Thiohalobacter thiocyanaticus: one gene and its partner. The protein of the gene in region 1 interacts with the protein of each later gene in a pairwise test. Links are inferred from orthologs where the notes say so. Each region holds a gene or a part of one and is shown in the gene's direction. Other genes may lie near its edges. The genes, in order: CFK21_RS13050 and mrcB.

Evidence for each region.
Region 2: the proteins of CFK21_RS13050 (region 1) and mrcB interact in binary tests that used the Escherichia coli proteins (3 or more experiments, as listed by UniProt). The link is inferred for Thiohalobacter thiocyanaticus from one-to-one orthologs.

The regions. Positions count from the first base shown.
Region 1 is NZ_AP018052.1:2,833,384-2,838,152, reverse strand. The notes cover bases 1-3,000. They hold CFK21_RS13050 (peptidoglycan D,D-transpeptidase FtsI family protein), read left to right. Parts: upstream 1-633; coding sequence 634-2,367; downstream 2,368-3,000. Other genes in these bases: CFK21_RS13045 (UDP-N-acetylmuramoyl-L-alanyl-D-glutamate--2,6-diaminopimelate ligase), read left to right, coding at 2,364-3,000; ftsL (cell division protein FtsL), read left to right, coding at 377-637; rsmH (16S rRNA (cytosine(1402)-N(4))-methyltransferase RsmH), read left to right, coding at 1-380. Outside these bases: more of CFK21_RS13045, read left to right, coding at 3,001-3,899; CFK21_RS13040 (UDP-N-acetylmuramoyl-tripeptide--D-alanyl-D-alanine ligase), read left to right, coding at 3,896-4,769. UniProt on the Escherichia coli protein: Essential cell division protein that catalyzes cross-linking of the peptidoglycan cell wall at the division septum. Required for localization of FtsN.
Region 2 is NZ_AP018052.1:1,882,890-1,898,595, forward strand. The notes cover bases 5,113-8,173. They hold mrcB (penicillin-binding protein 1B), read left to right. Parts: upstream 5,113-5,506; coding sequence 5,507-7,840; downstream 7,841-8,173. Other genes in these bases: CFK21_RS08680 (hypothetical protein), read left to right, coding at 5,113-5,424; CFK21_RS08690 (tetratricopeptide repeat protein), read left to right, coding at 7,837-8,173. Outside these bases: CFK21_RS08665 (FAD-linked oxidase C-terminal domain-containing protein), read right to left, coding at 1-1,111; CFK21_RS08670 (thiopurine S-methyltransferase), read left to right, coding at 1,271-1,927; CFK21_RS08675 (vWA domain-containing protein), read left to right, coding at 2,121-3,839; more of CFK21_RS08680, read left to right, coding at 3,862-5,112; more of CFK21_RS08690, read left to right, coding at 8,174-8,373; CFK21_RS08695 (hypothetical protein), read left to right, coding at 8,556-9,092; CFK21_RS08700 (ATP-dependent DNA helicase), read left to right, coding at 9,266-11,215; tRNA (adenosine(37)-N6)-threonylcarbamoyltransferase complex dimerization subunit type 1 TsaB, read left to right, coding at 11,212-11,907; CFK21_RS08710 (hypothetical protein), read left to right, coding at 11,951-12,217; CFK21_RS15215 (hypothetical protein), read left to right, coding at 12,265-12,621; CFK21_RS08720 (DUF4202 domain-containing protein), read right to left, coding at 12,634-13,239; sulfur carrier protein DsrE2, read right to left, coding at 13,390-13,881; CFK21_RS08730 (hypothetical protein), read right to left, coding at 14,066-14,497; CFK21_RS08735 (TetR/AcrR family transcriptional regulator), read left to right, coding at 14,682-15,299; CFK21_RS08740 (efflux RND transporter permease subunit), read left to right, coding at 15,339-15,706. UniProt on the Escherichia coli protein: Cell wall formation. Synthesis of cross-linked peptidoglycan from the lipid intermediates.

The DNA.
Region 1 (4,769 bases):
TGGCCGAAATCATTGCCGCCGCGGTGCCCAAGCGCGAGCCCGGCCGGCATCCGGCCACCCGCAGTTTTCAGGCCATCCGCATCCATGTGAACCGCGAACTGGAAGAGTTGGAGACGGTGCTGCCGCAGGCGGTGGACCTGCTCGCCCCGGGCGGGCGTTTGGCGGTGATCAGTTTTCACTCCCTGGAGGACCGCCTGGTCAAACGCTTCATGCGCAGGGAGTGCAAGGGCGAGGAGCTGCCGCTGGACCTGCCGGTCACCGGCACGAGCCAGGGCCGCCTGCGCCTGGTCGGCAAGGCGCGCCATGCCGGTGAGGCAGAGGTGCAGGCCAATCCCCGGGCGCGCAGTGCCGTACTGCGGGTCGCGGAGCGGTTGCAGTGAAGCTGCTGCTCGCATTGCTGCTGGCTGGCGTGATCGCTTCCGGTATCGGCGTGGTCTATGCGCGCCACCAGAGCCGGGCCCTGTTCGTGCAGCTGCAGTCACTGCTGAGCGAACGGGATGCGTTGAACATCGAATGGGGGCAGCTGCAGCTTGAACAGAGCACCCTGGCCACCCATGGCCGGATCGAGCGACTGGCAACCGAGCGGCTGGAGATGCATGTGCCGGCCCACGACGAAATCATCCTGGTGAAGCCATGACGACGCCAAGCATTGCAGACAGGCAGCAGTACCGCCATTACCTGGTGCTGGCGGCGTTCGGTTTCGGCCTGCTGGCCCTGCTGTGGCGGGTGGTGGACCTGCAGTGGTTCGATCGCGGCTTCCTGCAGGGGCAGGCCGATGCCCGGCACCTGCGCACGGTCTCGCTGCCGGCGCACCGGGGCATGATCACCGACCGCAACGGCGAGCCGCTGGCGGTCAGCACCCCGGTGGACTCGGTCTGGGCCAATCCCCAGGAGCTGGTGCCGGCGCGGGAATACCTGCAGGCACTGGCCAAGATCCTGGAACTGGACATCGACTATCTGCAGCGACTGCTGGGACGGCGCGCCGACCGTGAATTCGTCTACCTGCGCCGGCACGTGCCGCCGGCCACGGCCGCCCAGGTCAGGGCGCTGGATGCTCCCGGTGTCTATCTGCAGCGCGAGTACCGTCGCTACTACCCGGACGGGGAGGTGGTGGCGCATCTCATCGGCTTTACCGATATCGACGACCGCGGCCAGGAAGGGCTGGAGCTGGCCTATGACGATTGGCTCAGCGGCGCCGACGGCGCCAAGCGGGTGCTCAAGGACGGCCGTCACCACGTGATTGCCGACGTGGAGTTGATTCGCCCGGCCAGTCCCGGTCGGGATCTGCGTCTGAGTATCGATCGGCGCATTCAATATCAGGCCTATCGTGAATTGAAGAGCGCGGTGCAGCGTCACCGTGCCAGTTCGGGCTCGGTGGTGGTGCTGGATGCCGTCACCGGCGAGGTGCTGGCGATGGTCAACCAGCCTTCGTTCAACCCCAACAACCGTCATGCCATCCAGCCCGGCGCGGTGCGCAACCGGGCCGTGACCGACGTGCTCGAGCCGGGCTCGACCATGAAGCCCTTCACCATCGCCGCCGCCCTGCAGAGCGGACAGTATGATATCGGCAGTACGGTGAATACCGCGCCCGGCTATTACCGGGTCGGCAGCAATACGGTGCGTGATGAGCACGACAACGGCCGGCTCGACCTGGCCGGCATCATCCGCAAGTCCAGTAATGTCGGTGCCAGCAAGATTGCCCTGTCGCTCGATCCCGAGCAGCTGTGGCGGGTCTACAGCGGCGCCGGCTTCGGTACCAGCGTCGGCACCGGCTTTCCCGGCGAGGTCTCCGGCGTGCTGGCCAGCCATCACCGTTGGCAGAAGATCGAGCAGGCCACGCTCGCCTTCGGTTACGGTATCTCGGTCACGCCGCTGCAGCTGGCGCGCGCCTACGGCCTGCTGGCCAACGAAGGCAGGCTGCTGCCGGTCAGTTTCCTGCATCAGGACGAGTTGCCGCGCGGGCGTTCGGTGCTGGATCCGGCCGTGGTGCGCTCGGTGCGGCGCATGATGGAGGCGGTCGTCAGCAACCAGGGCACCGCGCCGCTGGCCCGGGTGCCCGGCTACCGGGTCGCCGGCAAGACCGGCACGGTGCACAAGGCCACGGCCGGCGGCTATGCCGAGGACCGTTACAACGCCCTGTTCGTCGGCATGGCCCCGGCCTCGGATCCGCGCCTGGTGGTGGCGGTCGTGATCAACGACCCGCGCGGCGAGGACTATTTCGGCGGCAAGGTGGCCGGACCGGTGTTCTCGCGGGTCATGTCCGGCGCCCTGCGCTTGCTGAATCTGCCGCCGGATGCCGAACCGGCGCCGCGGCAGCAGACGCCGGCGCCGCTGCTGCGCCAGGCCGCGGCGGGAGGTCCGGCATGATGGCCGCCGAGGCGCTGCATCCGGGGATGTCGCTGTCCGGGCTGCTGGCCGGTCTGGCGCCGGTCGCGCCGGCCCAGGATGTGACCGTGACCGGGCTGGCGCTGGACAGCCGCCGGGTCCGGCCCGGGGATCTGTTCTTCGCCCTGGCCGGTGTACATCAGCACGGGGTGCGGCATGTGGCCGAGGCCAGCCGCCGCGGGGCCGTGGCCGTGTGCTGGGAGCCCGACGAGGAGATCGACGAGACTGCCCCCGAACTGCAGGGTCTGAACCTGCCGGTGGTGGCCGTGCCCGGTCTGGGGACGCAGGTCTCGGCCATTGCCGGCCGTTTCCATAACCACCCCTCGCGCGACCTCTACACCGTGGGCGTGACCGGCACCGACGGCAAGACCTCCTGCACCCATTTCATCGCCCAGGCCCTGCATGGCCCGGGGCGCGCCTGCGGCCTGATCGGCACCCTCGGCGCCGGCCTGTTCGATGCCCTGGATCCGGCCACCCATACCACGCCCGATCCGGTCAGCCTGCAGGCGATCCTGGCCGGGATGCGTGATCAGGGCGCGCGCGCCGTGGTGATGGAGGTCTCCTCGCATGCCCTGGACCAGGCCCGTGCCGGCGGGGTGCATTTCGACGTAGCCGTGCTGACCCATGTCAGTCGCGATCACCTGGATTATCACGGCAGCGAGGGCGCCTACCGTGACGCCAAGCGGCGGCTGTTCCGCTTCCCCTCGCTGCGTCTGGCCGTACTCAATGCTGACGACGACCTGGGCCGGGAACTGCTGGCCGCCGATGCGCTGGACTGCCCGGTCTGCGCCTACGCGCTGGAGGCGACCGAACTGGCGCGCCGCAGCGAGCGCTTCGTGGTCGCCGAACGGGTCGAGACGGCGCGCACCGGTCTGCAACTGCAGATCCTCACCCACCAGGGCGCGGTCGAACTGCGCTCCGGTCTGCTCGGCCGTTTCAACGCGGCCAACCTGCTGGCCGCTCTGGCCGTGCTGCTGGACCACGGCCTGTCTCCGGCAGAGGCCGCGCAGCGGCTGGCGGGCGTGACCACCGTCCCCGGTCGCATGGAAGCGCTGGGCGGCAGCGGCGGCCTGCCGCTGGTGGTGATCGACTATGCCCATACCCCGCGTGCGCTGGAACAGGTACTGCTGGCGCTGCGCGAACACTGTGCCGGGCACCTCTGGTGCATCTTCGGTGCCGGCGGCGAGCGCGACCCGGGCAAGCGGCCGCTGATGGGTGCGGCGGTCGAGCGACTGGCCGACTACGTCATGCTGACCACCGACAACCCGCGCCACGAGGACCCGACCCAGATCATCGTGGATATCCTCGGCGGTACCGCCGATCCGGATGCCTGCTACATCCAGCCCGACCGGGCGCGTGCCATTGCGCATGTGCTGGAACTGGCGCGGCCTGACGACGTGGTACTGATCGCCGGCAAGGGACACGAGGACTATCAACTCATTGGCGAGCGGAGACTGCATTTCAGTGACCGCGAAGTCGTGCAGAGGTGGTTCGAGTCCGGGAGGCAGTCATGATTGCCATGGCGCTGTCCGAAGCGGCGCAGGTCGTGCGGGGACGGCTGCAGGGCGCGGATACGCGTTTCGCCGGCCTGAGCACCGACAGCCGCGGCCTGGAGCGCGGCAACCTGTTCGTGGCGCTGGCGGGTGAGCGTTTCGACGGCCACGACTATCTCGATCAGGCCGCGGCCGGCGGTGCTGCGGGCGCGCTGGTCAGCACGGCGGTGACGGAACTGCTGCCCTGCATCCGGGTGACCGATACCCGGCTGGCGCTGGGTGGACTGGCCGCGGCCTGGCGCGCGCGTTTCGATATCCCGCTGGTGGCGGTCACCGGCAGCAACGGCAAGACCACGGTCAAGGAGATGCTGGCCGCCATCCTGGGCATGGAACATCAGGTGCTGGCCACCCGCGGCAACCTCAACAACGATATCGGCGTGCCCCTGACCCTGGGTCGGCTGGACGCCGCGCATACGGCCGCCGTGATCGAAATGGGCGCCAACCATCCGGGCGAGATCGCTTACCTCACCGGCCTGGCCCGGCCGACGGTCGCGCTGATCACCAATGCCGGACCCGCCCATCTGGAGGGGTTCGGCAGCCTGGAAGGCGTGGCGCGGGCCAAGGCCGAGATCTATGACAGGCTGGGTCCCGAGGGCCTGGCCGTGGTCAACCGCGACGATGCCTTCGCCGACTACTGGCTGATGCGACTGCAGGGCCGGCGGATCATGACCTTCGGGCTGGAGATGCAAGCCGATGTCAGCGCCGAAGTGTCGCCGCATGAATCGGGCCAGCGGCTGGTTCTGCGCACCCCGGCCGGCAGCATCGAGGTCGAACTGGCGCTGCCGGGGCGGCACAACGCCATGAACGCCCTGGCCGCCGTCGCTGCCGCCC
Region 2 (15,706 bases), 950 kb from region 1 along the record:
ACTCACGTGACAATTCGCCGATGCGGGTGAGCACCTCGGCCAGGCGGCTGCGCGGGATGGTGCCATCCATGCAGTAGTAGTCCGGCGAGATCCGGCCCACGGCCGGGAAGGCGGCCTTGCGCCCCTGCCAGAAGCGGGCGCGCTCGGCCTCGTCGGTGGCGGTACGTACTTCCACCGCACCATGCGTCTGCAACAGCCGGCGCACCTGGCTGATATGTTCGGAGACCTCCTCGTTGGTGCCGTCCAGTTCGCACAGCAGGATGGCCTCGACCTCGGGATAGCCGGCATGCACGAAGTCCTCGGCGGCGCGGATGGCCAGCCGGTCCATCATCTCCAGTCCGGCCGGAATGATGCCGGCGGCAATGATCGCGCCGACCGCATGGCCGGCCCGGGCGACGTCGTCGAAGGCGGCCAGGATGACCTGGGCGCGTTCGGGAATCGGCAGCAGCTTGACGGTGACCTCGGTGATGACCCCGAGCATGCCCTCCGAGCCGGTCATCAGCGCCAGCAGGTCGTAACCGGGCGCATCGGGTGCGGCATTGCCGATGCGCAGCCGCTCGCCGTCGATGGTGAGTATTTCCAGTTCGACCAGGTTGTGCACGGTCAGGCCGTACTTGAGGCAGTGCACGCCGCCGGAATTCTCCGCCACATTGCCGCCGATGCTGCAGGCGATCTGGGAGGAGGGATCGGGCGCATAGTAGAGACCATAGGGTTTCGCCGCCTCGGAAATGGCCAGGTTGCGCACCCCGGGCTGGACCCGCGCGGTGCGGTTGCGCGGGTCGATGTCGAGGATGCGGTTGAATTTCGCCAGGCTGAGCAGGATCCCCTCGGTGTGGGGCAGGGCACCGCCCGACAGGCCGGTGCCGGCACCGCGCGCCACCACCGGGATGGCATGTCTGCTGGCATAGCCGAGCACGGCCCGGACCTGCTCCACCGTCTCCGGCAGCGCCACTGCCAGCGGCAGTTGCCGGTAGGCGGACAGGCCGTCGCACTCGTAGGGATGCAGGTCCTCGGGCAGGTGCAGCAGACCGGCATCGCCCAGCAGCGCCTGCAGATCGGCGATGATGCGGGCGCGGGAAGGACGTTCAACTGTGCTGGCGGCTGTGGACATCGGCTCTGCTGATCCGGTCGGGATACATGCAACTTTAACATTTATGTCCGGGAGATTAACCTTCGGCGGTCCGGGTTATTGCCGGGCCGCAGGCTTGCCCCGGCATGCGCGGCGCCGGACAATGCATCATCATTTCACTGAGCGGACACAGGACGTCACATGGACCCTCAATTCTGGCTCGAGCGCTGGGACAACAACCAGATCGGTTTTCATCAGGACGAGATCAACACGCACCTGCAGCGTTTCTGGCCGCAACTCGGCCTGGCGCCGGACAGTCATGTGTTCGTGCCGCTGGCCGGCAAGACGCTGGACCTGCTGTGGCTGGCCGCTCAGGGCCACCGGGTGACCGGGGTCGAGATCAGCGAACGGGCCGTGCGCGCCTTCTTCGACGAGAACGACCTGACGCCGCAGGTCCGTGACACGGACGGCTTCCGCCTGTGGCAGGCCGGTGAGATCACCCTCATGGAAGGCGACTATTTCGATCTGATACCGGAGGAACTCGGCCCGCTGGATGCCGTGTTCGACCGTGCTTCACTCATTGCCCTGCCGCCGGCCATGCGTCCGGGCTATGCCCGCCAGCTGCAACGGCTGGCCCCGGCCTGTCCCGTGCTGCTGGTCACACTGGACTATGATCAGGACGAAATGGACGGACCGCCCTTCGCCGTCAGTGCCGGGGAGGTCGAACAACTCTACGCGGCCAGCCACCGGATCAGTCCGCTGGACGTGCTGGATGTGCTGGCCGAAAACGCCCGCTTCCGCGAACGCGGTCTGACCCGGTTGGAGGAGCGCGTCTATCGGCTGGCGCCCCTCGCCTGACAGCCGGCCTCTGCGCTTTTCTCACGAAAACAGCCCGTTGTATTGCCTTTCTGCTAAGTTCTGACAGCTAACGGCCGTTATAGGCATTAGTCCCGTCCGCAGCGACGGCCGGCTGGATCCGGCCGCTGCTGGAAAGGGTCGAATAGTCTGTAAAACATGGTGTTACGTCAGGGATAGAGAAAGGATCGAGATTATGGAGCGCAGCCTGAGCGGCCGTCCGGCCGCTGCCCCGTCCCCGTTCCGCCGCCGCGCCGGCGCCCTGCTGCTGGCGGCTGGTCTGTGGCTGCTGGCGATGACGGCCTCGGCCGCCGACAGCGATTTCGTGGCCGCCGGGTCGAGCGCCGGCGTCGATGCAGTGTTGATCATCGACAGTTCCGGCAGCATGAAGGAGACCGATCCCCGGCGCATGCGGGTTCCCGCCGCGCGCATGTTCATCTCCCTGCTGGGCGATGACGACCGGGTGGGGGTGATCAGCTTCAGCGACAAGGGCTACCCGGTCGCCCACCTCACACCGGCTACCGAGGCCAATCACCGGCAGCTGTTCGCGGCCGTCGACAAGGTCTCCGCCCTCGGCGCCTATACCAACCTGCATGCCGCACTGGAAACCGGCCGCCGGATGCTGGACGCGGCGGACGGCGAGGATCGGCGGCGCCTGCTGCTGCTGATGTCCGACGGCAGGATGGACACGGGCGACTTCGACCAGGACCAGGCGCTCACCCGTGCCATCGAAGAGGACATGATCGGCGAATTGCGCGCAGCCGGCATCGAGGTCTACACCCTGGCCTTCACCGAGGCCTCGGACATGCCCCTGCTGCGTACCATCGCCAGCGGCACCGACGGCATTTCACGCCTGGCCTCGAATGACCGCGAACTGCACCGCGTCTTCAGTACCCTGTTCGAGAGTGCGAAGAAACCCGACATGCTGCCGATCGAGGGCGGCGAATTCCTGGTCGACGACGCCATCGAGGAGGTCACCGTGGTGGCCTCGAAGCACACGCCGGGCTCCGAGATCAAGTTGATCATGCCCGATGCGCGTGTCATCCGGCCCGAGGTCGCAGGCCCGGCCGTGCGCTGGCATGAATCCGACGGCTTCGACATGATCACCATCGACCAGCCGCCGGCCGGTACCTGGCGGCTGGTCTCCGACGGCGCCGACAACCGCGCCTACGTGGTGACCGACATGCGTCTGGAAGGCCGGCTCGATGTCACTGAGCCCGCCATCGGTGAACAGATGCAGGCCCGGGCCTGGCTGGAGCAGGGCGGCGAGCCGATCACGGCGGCCGAGATCCTCGATCACACCACCTTCCGGATGGAGATCATTCCGCCCGAAGGGGAGTCGCGGCACCTGTCGCTCGCTGCCGATGCAGCAGCCGATCCGGGCCGTTTCCTGCAGGACTTCGAATTCACCCGGCCGGGCTCGCATCGCATCCGGCTGATTGCCAGCGGCCAGACGTTCACGCGGGAGAAATCCCTGTTCGTGGAGGTGCCGCCGTTGCCGGAAGGGGCAACGTCGTCGACGCCTGAACCGGAAGCCGCAGTCGAGCCCGAATCCGAGCCCGCCGTCGAGGCAGAGCCCGAGCCTGCCGCCGAGCCCGAACCCGAGCCTGAACCTGAATCTCAGGCCGAGCCGGAACCGGAACCGGAGCCGGAGGCCGGAATCCCGCCGGCCCTGCAGGAGGAGATCATCGATCCGGCACCCGAAGCGGAAGACAAGGCGGAGACACAGACCGGGCCCGGCCTGGGCCTGATTCTGGGTCTGTTCGTCCTGGCCAATGTCATCATTGGCGCGGCGATCGGCGGTTTCATCTGGTGGCGCAGACGCCGTCGCCGCAAGGCCGCCGCCCGCGGCGAGGCGGATACCGAGTCAGACACAGACGCGGACGAACAGGACGAGGGTCCTGCAAAGGACTGACTGATCGCAACAGGCCGATGCCATGATACAACTGCACATATACGGCATGCTCGCCATCCTGGAGGTCCTGCTGCTGGTCTCCGTCGTGGCCGGCTGGCTGTATGTGCGCAACCGCCGGAACAACCGCACCATTGCCCACCTCACTGCCTCGCTGCAGCAGCGCGGCGAACCGGCCACCGCGTCCGAGCCACCGGTTGCAGATGCAGCGTCCACACACGCCGCCGCCGTTGACCAGAGCCGGAGCTTTTCCGATTTCCTGCGTGAGGAGTTGGATGCCTCCAGCGTCATGCTGGGCTCGGATGCAGCGCCGGAGTCCGGCAGCGCAGCCGACCCCGAGTCCGATTCCGCTGACGAGCAGGCGCAGGTGCGCCAGATGCTGGCTGCGCGCCACCAGTTCCTGCAACTGGAACTGGATACCCAGGACATGCGCCAGGATCCGCAGGCGCGGCGCCGGCATATCGTGGAGCAGATGCATAGCCTGCTGGCGACCTTCACCCCGGCCGCAGTCGGGACGGCGGAAACGGAGCCCGTCAGCGAACCGGATGCCGACAGCGACGCACTGGCACGCGAACAGCAGTTGGAAAGCCAGCTGTCGCACCTGCGCACCGTGGTCGGCAACCAGCAGGACGTGATGCGCGAACTGCGCCAGCTGCTGGAGCAGGAAATGGGCGAGTCCGAGGAGATGCGCGAGATCATCGCCAGGCTCCAGGACGCCGAGGCCAGCAGTCTCGAACTCGAACGTTCGCTCGAAGTGATGGGCAAGTCGACAGCATCGGGAACGGAGGCGGGCGGTTATCAGTCCAGTCCGGATTCCGACATGCTGCGTAATCTGGTCGGCAGCCAGCAGCAGACCATCAGCCGGCTGCAGACCATGCTCAAACAGTCCGTCGGCGAAAAGGAAACCTCGGTGGAGTTGCGCGACGCCATGGAAAAGATCCAGCGCTCGAACCAGGAACTGGGCACCTGCGTCATGGTGCTCGAGGACGAGAACAGCATGCTGCGTGACCAGATCCAGTCGCTGCAGTCGCAGCTGGATGACTTTCTGGGGGTGCAGGATACGACCGCCGACGCCGAGCGCGAGTCGCAGCCCGGGGCCGGTGTCGAAGCGGCGCAGGAAGAAGACGTGCTGAATGCAGAGTCGGAGGCCGCAGCAACGGCAAGCGAGCCGAGCCCCGATCCCGAACCCGTCGATGACACGCAGGTGCAGACGCACGCAGATCCCGATATCGCAGCGATGGCGGCCGGGGACGGGATCGAGACCGTTGACGCGGATGAGAGATTGAATGACATGGATGCCGCGCCCGCAACCGCTGCTGAACCGCAGGCAGAGCCCGAAACGGCAGCGGTCGAGGATATCGACGCCCTGCTGGAAGCCACCGCGTCCACAGCCGACGAACCGCCGCCGGAACAGTCGCCGGCGCCGGGCACGGCAAGCGGTACAGCAGACGATACCGGCGCATCCGACGAGGAAGGTAACCACGCCGGTATCAATACCCTGAAGGACATCGACCTCGACAGCGACGGGGACGCGACCCTGAGCGACGAGGACATCGACGCCCTGCTGTCGGGCCGGAAACAGAACTGAGTCTCAGCACCGGCGAGTCAATCTGGCAATCGGATTGCGCCTGACGTACCCTTGCCCGCTGTTGCAAGACGGATCAGCAGGCATGGCAAGCCGCCGCAAGAAAACATCCTCCCGCAAAGGTTCCGCATCCCGATCCCGCAAGAAGCGCCCGCAGCGCAGTTTTCCCTGGTTCCGGCTGCTGCTGGCAGTACTGGTGGTGGCGGCGGGGTATGGCGTCTATCTGGATGCGACCATCCGGGCCAAGTTCGAGGGCCAGCGCTGGGCGCTGCCGGCGCGTGTCTATGCCCAGCCGCTGGAACTGTATGCCGGTCTGGAACTGAGCCCGGCACGGTTTGCCGCCGCGTTGGAACGCGTGGGTTACCAGCAGGTGCCGGCCCTGCGCCATCCGGGCGAGTTCTCGCGCGACCGCAGCCGGTTTCACCTGCATACCCAACGCTTCCGCTTCTGGGATGCCGAAGAGCCGGCGCGGCGCCTGCGCATCGATTTCGCCGGCGACCGCATCAGTGGCATCAATGAACTGGCCGGCGGTCGGGCGGTGCCGATCGTCCGCCTGGAACCTGAGCAGATCGCGAGCATCTACCCCACCCACGGCGAGGACCGAATCCTGGTCAGTCTGGACGCGGTGCCGGAGTTCCTCACCGCTGCCCTGATCGTGACCGAGGACCGCGGTTTCTACGAGCACAGCGGCATCTCGCTGCGCGGCATCGCCCGCGCCCTGTTCGCCAATATCCGCGCCGGCGGAGTGGTGCAGGGCGGCAGCACCCTGACCCAGCAACTGGTCAAGAACTTCTTCCTCACCCGGGAACGGACCCTGGTGCGCAAGGGCAACGAGGCCCTGATGGCCCTGCTGCTGGAGTTGCATTACGACAAGAATGAAATCCTCGAGGCCTATCTCAACGAGGTCTACCTGGGCCAGGACGGGGCGCGCAGCATCCACGGCTTCGGTCTGGCCAGTCGCTTCTATTTCGGTCGCGCGCTGGAGGCGCTGGCCCCGGAGCAGATGGCGTTGCTGGTGGGGATGGTCAAGGGGCCGTCCTATTACGACCCGCGTCGCCATCCACAGCGGGCTCGGGAGCGGCGCAACCTGGTGCTGGACCTGCTGGCCGAACAGGGCCGGTTCGAACCCGCCGAGGCCGCCCGGCTCAAGGCCCGGCCGCTCGGCGTGGTGGAGAAACGCCGCCTGGCCAGCAACGCCCATCCCGCCTTCCTGGAACTGGTGCGCCACCAGCTGCAGCGCGACTACCGCGAGGAGGATCTGCGTTCCGAGGGTCTGCGCATCTTCACCACCCTGGATCCGCTGCTGCAGCGTACGGTCGAGACTCAGGCCGAGGCCCGGCTGGGGCAGCTGGAGCGCGGCTACCGGATCGAGGCCGGGGCCCTGCAGACCGCGGTGATCGTGACCCGCTACCAGAACGGCGAGGTGCTGGCCCTGCTCGGCGACCGCGACCCGCACGCCGCCGGCTTCAACCGGGCACTGGAGGCACGGCGCCAGGTGGGGTCCCTGATCAAGCCCTTCGTCTACCTGACCGCGCTGGATTCACGCGCCTACAGCCTGGCCAGCCGGTTGCAGGATGCCCCCCTCACCCTGGACATGCCGGTGGGCGATGCCTGGCAGCCGCGCAACTACGACAAGCAGTTCCGCGGCGAGGTGCTGCTGATCGATGCCCTGGTGGAATCACTGAACGTACCCACCGCCCGGATGGGGCTGGACATCGGGCTGGAACCGATCATCCAGACCCTGCGGCGGATGGGCTATCCGGACGACATCCGGCCGCTGCCCTCGCTGCTGCTGGGTGCGCTGGAACTGACCCCGCTGGAAGTCACCCAGCTGTATCAGGGCCTGGCGGCCAATGGTTTCCGCTCGCCGCTGCAGGCGATCCGCGAAGTGGTCGATGCCGAGGGCCTGCCGCTGCAGCGCTATCCGCTGGAGGTACAGCGGGTGGCCGATCCGGCCGCCGTATCCTTGGTACAATACGCCCTGCGCGAGGTGGCCAGGCGCGGGACCGCGAAGGCCCTGGGCGCGCGCTTCGGCGCGGACACGGGCCTGGCGGGCAAGACCGGCACTACCGACGATTTGCGCGACAGCTGGTTCGCCGGCTACGACGACGACCGCCTGATGGTGGTCTGGGTCGGGCGCGACGACAACCGCAGCATGGGGCTGACCGGCAGCCAGGGCGCGCTGCAGCTGTGGAGCGAGATCATGGCGCGCAGCGGGGTGTTGCCCTCGATCTACACCCCGGCGGCCGGGGTGAGTCTGGTCGAAATCGACCCGGCCAGCGGACTGCGGGCCGACCGTGGCTGCGAGGATCGGGTACAATGGCCCTTCATCGAGGGCACCGCGCCCGAAACCCTGGCGCCCTGCGCCCATGGCGACAACTCCGGCCCCGGCAACTGGTTCAGGCAATGGTTCGATTGACACAAATCCTGCTGCGTTTTCTGCCGCTGAGCGCTCTGCTGCTCGCGGCCTGCGCCACCGCGCCGCCGGGCGAGCGTGCCCCGGTGATCGACGCCGGCAGTCCGGCGGAATCGGATATCGGCGGCGCTGTGTCAAGCTCACCCCGCAGCGTGGATCAGGCCCCCACGACCGTGGAGGTAATACCGTTGGAGCGCGCCGCCCCGCCGGCCGGCAGCCCGGCCGTGGCCAGCCTGCTCGGTCAGGCCGAGGCGGCCAGCCGCGAGCGTGACTGGTCGGCGGCGGCCGTGTCACTGGAACGCGGTCTGCGCATCGAGCCGCGCAATCCGGTGCTGTGGAACCGTCTGGCCGAGGTCCGGCTGCAGCAGGGCCAGTTCCGCCAGGCCGAACAACTGGCGGCCAAATCGAACAGCCTCGCCGGCGGCGATCGCCTGCTGCAGACGCGCAACTGGCGCCTGATCGCCCGGGCCCGACGCCAGCTGGGGGACGAACCCGGCGCGGTGGAGGCCGAACGCCGGGCAGAAGCCTTTCGCTAACCGGCTGTCAACGTTGTAGAATGCCCACATTCTTCTGCTCTCCCTCGATGGGAGGGGTGAGGGAGGGTGAGTTTGACTGGGACTGCCTGCTCGCCCCCTGCGGCCTCCCCGTCGAGGGGAGGAGGAAGCGTCTACCGGGCAGAACGCGGCACAGCCCGGTTCAACTGGAGCGACCGGGCATCATGGCCGAACCGGAATCAAACCCTAACGACAGGCCGGCCGAGGACGAGAACCCCTACGCCGTCGACAAGCTGATCTCCCAGGCCCGGCGACTGGCCGCCGACTACTGGCGCGCCACCGGTAAGCCGTTGCCCGGCATCAGCGCCGAGATCGCTGAGAACGACGCCGCCCGATTGCTCGATCTGGAACTGGCCGAGGACCGCCAGGCCGGCTTTGATGCCGTCGGCCGCGGTGCGCGCGAGGGCCGCCGCATCCAGATCAAGTGCCGCACCATCTTCGATGAGAGCAAGTCCGGCCACCGCCTTGGCCAGCTCAAGCTGGACAGGGACTGGGACAGCGTGGTGCTGGTGCTGATGGACGACAGCTACGAGCCTACCGAGATCTACGAGGCCGACCGCGATGTCATCATCGAGACCATCGACGCGGCCGCCGCCAGCAAACGCAGCAAGCGCGGTCCCTTGTCCATCGCCCGTTTCAAGGCCATCGGCCGCCTGGTCTGGACCCGGGAGGAGGGCGTCCTCGAGAATGACGAGGGCTGAGGGCGGCATCAACGCAGAAGACACAGGGTGGAATTAATCGGATCACCGTCATTCCGGCGCAGGCCCGTAGGTCGGGTTAGCGTAGCGTAACCCGACACAGCCCGGTACGAGTCGGATTACGCCCTGCGGGCTAATCCGACCTACTTGTTGACTCACCAGAACCCTACCCTATCGTGACCGAACTCGACTCGACAGCCTTCGAACTCCTCGGCAGTACCGGCCCCTTCGCCGAACTGGTCAGCGGCTTCAATGTGCGCGAACCGCAGCTGCGCATGGCGGCAGCCGTGGAGCAGGCCATCGACGCCCGCGAGCAGCTGGTGGTCGAGGCCGGCACCGGCACCGGCAAGACCTACGCCTACCTGGTGCCGGTGCTGCACAGCGGCAAGCGCGCCATTCTCTCGACCGGCACCCGCCATCTGCAGGATCAGCTGTTCCACAGCGACCTGCCGCGGGTGTGCGAGGCGCTGGGCGTGCAGCCGAAGCTCGCCCTGCTCAAGGGCCGATCGAATTACCTGTGTCTGCACCGACTACAACTCACCCTGGAGGAAGGGCGCTTCGCCCGCCGCCGCCAGGCGGCCGAGGTGCAGGCCATCAACGACTGGTCCGGCCGCACCCGTACCGGTGATGTCAGCGAGTTGAGCGATGTCCCCGAGGATGCGCCGGTCTGGCCGCGCGTAACCTCCACGGCCGACAACTGCCTGGGCAGCGACTGTCCGTCCTACCGTGACTGCTTCGTACTCAAGGCCCGGCGCCGCGCCCAGGAGGCCGAGGTGGTGGTGGTCAACCATCATCTGCTCAGTGCCGACATGGCGCTCAAGGAGGAAGGCTTCGGCGAACTGCTGCCCGGCGCCGAGGTAGTGGTGATCGACGAGGCGCATCAGCTCCCCGAGACCGCTGCGCAGTTCTTCGGGCTGAGCCTGGGCAGCCGTCAGCTGCAGCAGCTGGCCCGCGATGCAAAGGCCGAGCACCTGCGCGAGGCAGGCGACATGCAGAACCTGCCCGACAGTGCCGATGCGCTGGACAAGGCCGCCGCCGACCTGCGTCTGGCCTTCGGTCAGGGCAACCGCCGCCTGCCCTGGAAGGATATCCGCCACAAGCCGGAGGTGGAGTCCGCGCTGGCGGATCTCAGGTCGGTGCTGGAGCAGCTGCGTACCTGGCTGGAGACCGCCGCGCCGCGCGGCAAGGGCCTGGAAGGCTGCTGGCACCGGGCCGAGCAGCTTGCCCACAAGCTGGCCCGCGTCTGCGCTGAGGCTGACGGCGAGTACGTCCAATGGCTGGAAACCTATACCCGCAGCTTCGCCATCCATCTCACGCCATTGAACGTGGCCGGCATCTTTCAGCAGCAACTGGCGCGGCTGCCGGCGACCTGGGTCTTCACTTCCGCGACCCTGGCCGTGGGACAGGACTTTCATCATTTCACCGGCCAGCTGGGCCTGCATGAGCCGCACACCCTGCAGCTTGAAAGCCCGTTCGATTTTCAGTCCAACAGCCTGCTGTATGTGCCGCCGGCGCTGCCCGAACCCAACAGTCCCAGCTACACCGGCGCCGTGATGGATCACGCCGAGCACCTGATCGAGGCCAGCGGCGGCCGCGCCTTCCTGTTGTTCACCAGCCATCGCGCCCTGCAGGCGGCGGCCGACCGGCTGCAGGAATCCGAGTACCCGGTACTGGTGCAGGGCCAGATGCCCAAGCGCGAACTGCTGCGCCGCTTCCGCGAGCTCGGCAACGCCGTGCTGCTCGGCACCAGCAGCTTCTGGGAAGGAGTGGACGTGCGCGGCGAGGCCCTGTCACTGGTGCTGATCGACAAGCTGCCCTTCGCCGCTCCCGGCGATCCGGTGGTACAGGCCCGCATCGATCGGCTGCGCGAGGCCGGCGGCAATCCCTTCATGGAGTTTCAGGTGCCGGGTGCGGTCATCACCCTCAAGCAGGGTGTGGGCCGCTTGATCCGCGACGCCGCCGACCGCGGCGTACTGGTGCTGTGCGATCCGCGCCTGCTCAACAAGCCCTACGGCCGGGTGTTCCGCCGCAGCCTGCCGCCCATGCCGCTCACGCGCGAGCTGCGTGAGGTCGAGGCCTTCTTCGCTGCAGGCATGACCGACAAGGGAGAGCAGGCCCGCGCATGACCGCCGCCGCCGATCGCATCCTGGCCCTGGATACGGCCACCGAGGCCTGCAGTGCCGCCCTGTATGTGCAGGGAGATATCACCTCGCGCTGCCTGGTGGACCCGCGCGGCCATGCGCGCAACCTGCTGCCGATGATCGAGGTGCTGCTGAGCGAGGCCGGTCTGAAACTGCAGCAGCTCGACGCCATTGCCTTCGGCCGCGGTCCCGGCAGCTTCACCGGCCTGCGCATCGCCGCCGGCATTACCCAGGGCCTGGCCTTTGCCGCCGGATTGCCTGTCATCCCGGTCTCGACCCTTGCCACCCTGGCACAGGGCGCCGACAACGACGCGGTGCTCGCCGCCATCGACGCCCGCATGCACGAGGTCTACTGGGCCGCTTTTAGCCGCGACCGCGACGGCGTCATGCAGCCGGTCGTGGAGGAGGCCGTGTGCCCGCCGGACCGCGTGACCTGTCCCGGCAGAGGCGAATGGCAGGCCCGCGGCAGCGGCTGGAAGGCCTACGGTGACGCCCTGAACAACCACTGCACCGGGCGCATCGTCCAGTACGAACCCGAGGCCCTGCCGCACGCCGCCGACATGATTCCCCTGGCCCTGCAACTGTACCGGCAGGGCCGGAGCGTCAGCGCCGGGCAGGCGGTGCCGGTCTACCTGCGCGACCAGGTGGTGCAGACCGCGAAGCTGGAATCGAAGTAATAAACGCCTTTGCGTTGAGATTTTAATGATTCAAGGAACAGTCATGGATCTAACCGTCCTGGAGGAAACCCGACAGATCGTCAGTGACAACACCCATGGCGGCGCTTCACTGCTGTTGTTTGCCCTGCTCAAGACACTGTCCGCCGAGAACGGTCAGTATCTCTACCTGCTGAACAAGCTGAAGGACATGACGCCCGAGACCCGCCGGCTCGCCTACCGACTGATGGAACTGATGGCGCAGGGGGGCAACGAGACCGGGGAGTGGAAGACCACAGTTGCCGAGATCGAGGAGATGATCCGCAAGGGTTGAGTCGCTGTCATCGCCACCTGCATGAAGGAGTCATTCGAGGAGTCGCCATGAAACCACTACAGCTTATTGCCCTGTTCTCACTGATGACCTGTACTGTCGTTGCCGGCTGTACCCATACCCGGCAGGCGCAATTGCTCAGTGTGTATAAATATGATGGCTCGGTGCAGTGTGAGGACGGCGGAATAACTGTCGAGAATATGCGGCGTGAGCTGGTCAATGCCGGGGTGGAGGTGATCTGCGGACAGAAGGCCCGGGACGGCAGGGCCTACCCCGCCATGTGCGGGGCGGCGACCGGCCGGATCAATGTCTACACCATCGACGCGACGGATCTTGATGCCGCCGAGGCACAGGGCTTCAAGTCGGTCGAGACGCTGCCCGACGCCCGGATTCCGCCCTGCGAATAGCCGTTTTCGCGGTTATTCCGCTACCGCCTTCTGAATCAGCGGCACCAGCGCCTCAGGCAGCTGGATGCCGCCGGTCAGAGCGAATTCCTGTGCCCGCGGCGACATCTTGCGCCAGGTGCGCTGGATGATGGTGATCCACTTCTCCTCATCGTATTCAGGGTGCTTGCCGGCGAACTCTTCCATGTAGTGTTCGATGAAGACGAGGGCGGCGATGTCCTCCACCATCTGGGTGTCCGGGTTGCGCTTGAGCGCCTTCTTGCCCACAGCCTGCTTGACGCGGTCGACGAAGGCCTCGTCGTAGCCGGCCTGTTCCAGCAGGGCGCCGACGGTTTCGGCATGGAAATCATAGAGGGCGGTGCGCCACTGATGGTAGCCCTTGCGGTCCATCGGGTAATCGCTGCGAGGCGATTTCCAGCGCTGGATATGCTGCGCGCGCACGGCCAGTTTGGCGGCGGCGTCGGCCTGCGGGTCGAAACGCTCGATCATGTCGCTCATGCGATGACCGTAGAGCAGTTCCTTGGGCCAGCTTTCACCGTCGACGGTTTCCTGGTTGGGGTCTTCGCGATTGGCGGCGTCGATCAGTTCGACGGCGCGGTCGAATTTAGCGGTATCTGACATGCAGGAATTCCTTGTTGTGATACCCGCAGAGTTTACCCCAGGCCCTGCGTTTCCAGCCAGCCGGACTTCTTCCTCGCTCCTCACTCCTCACCCCATAAAAAAACCCGCGCAGATGCGCGGGTTGTTGTATTAAGGGAGTGAGCGACGGAATCAGATGAACAGGCAGACGTCGGACTCGCGCGCCACCGGCATGAAGTAGGTCGCGCCGACATAATCCAGGCCGTCGATGAACTCGCTGGAATCGAAGCCGAACACGTCCACCGTCATCTGGCAGGCGGACATCTTCACCTCAGCCTCGATGCACAGCTCGCGCAGTTCCTCGACCGTGGCCACGCCCTTGTTCTTGAAGGTCTTCTTCATCAGGGAGGTGGCGACCTTCTCGAAGCCCGGGATGCCGGCCATGATCAGGTTGGGCATCGGCCAGGTGATGTTCTGGAACCACTTGGGACCGAAGGGCATCTTCATCGGCATGGCCGGGTTGCCCAGCGGGCTGACCTCGGAGGGGATCTCCTTCTTCAGCAGCAGCAGGCCGTAGAAGGTGAAGAAGATGTGGGTGTCCCAGCCCAGGGCCGCGGCGGTGGAGGCCAGGATGAAGGGCGGATAGGCCCAGTCCAGGGTGCCCTTGGTGGCGATCAGCGCCATGCTCGGGGTCTTGCTCTGTTCGATGGCCTGGAGCTTCTGCGGCAACAGTTCGTCGAGCTTCTGGTTCAGCCACTGGTCCATCTGTGCATTCGGTTCAGTCATGTGAGGTCTCCTCGATCGGTCATGTACAGGGTCCCTTTATTGCCGTCATGTTGTCTTGTGCGCGGGACGGCACGCGCCGGCTTCAATAGCCGAATTCACCCACCCAATCACCGGAACGGTGATCGATGCTCACCCATTTCGGGATAAAGGCATCGGCTCGCTTCGCCGGCATGGTCCTGACCGGCGGCTCGCCTTCCAGGGTATCGATATTGCAGACTTCGGCGACGATGGGGCGGAACAGCAGGCTGAGGCCGGGATAAAGCTCGACCGGTTCCAGTACCGACTCCGGTGCGGTATCCGCCTGGTGAAAGCGTAGACGCTTGCGCAGCAGACAGCTGAAAAACAACTCCATCTCCACCACCATCGCGGCGCCGAGCGCCTCAGCCGCCCGGCGGGCACGGGGTGTCAGGGTCGCGGTGATGGGTCTGCCCCGGAGGAAAACGGTAAAACTGCCTTCCGGCAAGGGCCGGGCCATGTCCCGGGCGGGGCGGGTCTGGATGGGTGTGCCGGTCATCAAAGGCCTCCTTCGCCGGTATGGGCCTGGAAAACAAACCAGTTGGTATGTAAAATAGACCCTCACCTGAGGAAAAGTCAAGTAAATGAGTATGTATTTATAAGCTACTGTTCTTGCAGGCATTGAAAACGATGGGACAAAAGAGGGGACGCCAGAGATCGCGCCCCGTATCATGGTCAGACTTATGTCAACCGAAGAACGCCACCGCACCCGCAATCCGGACGCCACCCGCCGGCGCATCCTGGAATCCGCCTATCAGGAGGTCTACCGTCACGGCTACCAGGGCACGCGTCTGGATGACGTGCTCAAGGCCACCGGGCTGACCAAGGGTGCGCTGTATCATCATTTCCCCAACAAGCAGGCCCTGGGCTACGCGGTGGTCGAGGATGTGATCCGCGGGATCATCAGCGACATCTGGCGCAAGCCGCTGGAGCAGGCCGAGGATCCACTGAGCAGCATCATTCATACCATCAGGCACATGGATCGCCTGGCCGGGGATCAGATCACCACCCTGGGCTGTCCGCTCAACAACCTGGCCCAGGAGATGTCGCCGCTGGACGAGGGCTTCCGCCGGCGCATCGACGCGGTGTACCAGGACTGGCGTGCCTGGTTGGCACGGGCGCTGGAGCGCGGCCGCGCCCGGGGCCGGATCCGGGCCGACGTGGACTGCGAACAGGTCGCCACCTTCATTGTGGCCGCCTTGACCGGCTGCATCGGCATCGCCAAGAATGCGCAGAGCAAGGAACCGCTCAATCACTGCGGCGCCGGCCTGATCAGCTATCTGGAGTCGCTGCGCGCCTGAGACCGCCGCCGATACCACACCAACGAGAATAATAACCGGATGATTACCCGACTGGCCGAACGGATCCTGCGTCTGCGCTGGCTGCTGATCCCGCTGCTGCTTGTGCTGACGCTGCTGGCCGGTGCAGGTGCGGGGAAACTGCACTTCACCAACGACTATCAGATCTTCTTCAGCAAGGAAAATCCCCAGCTGCTCGCCTTCGAGCGGCTGCAGGACACCTACACCCAGAACGACAACATCCTGTTCGTGCTGGCGCCCGAAGACAGTGAGGTATTCACCCGCGACACCCTGGCCGCGGTCGAGTGGCTGACCGAGCAGGCCTGGCAGATCCCCTATTCACTGCGGGTCGACTCCATCAGCAATTTCCAGCACACCTACGCCGAGGCCGACGATCTGGTGGTGGAAAA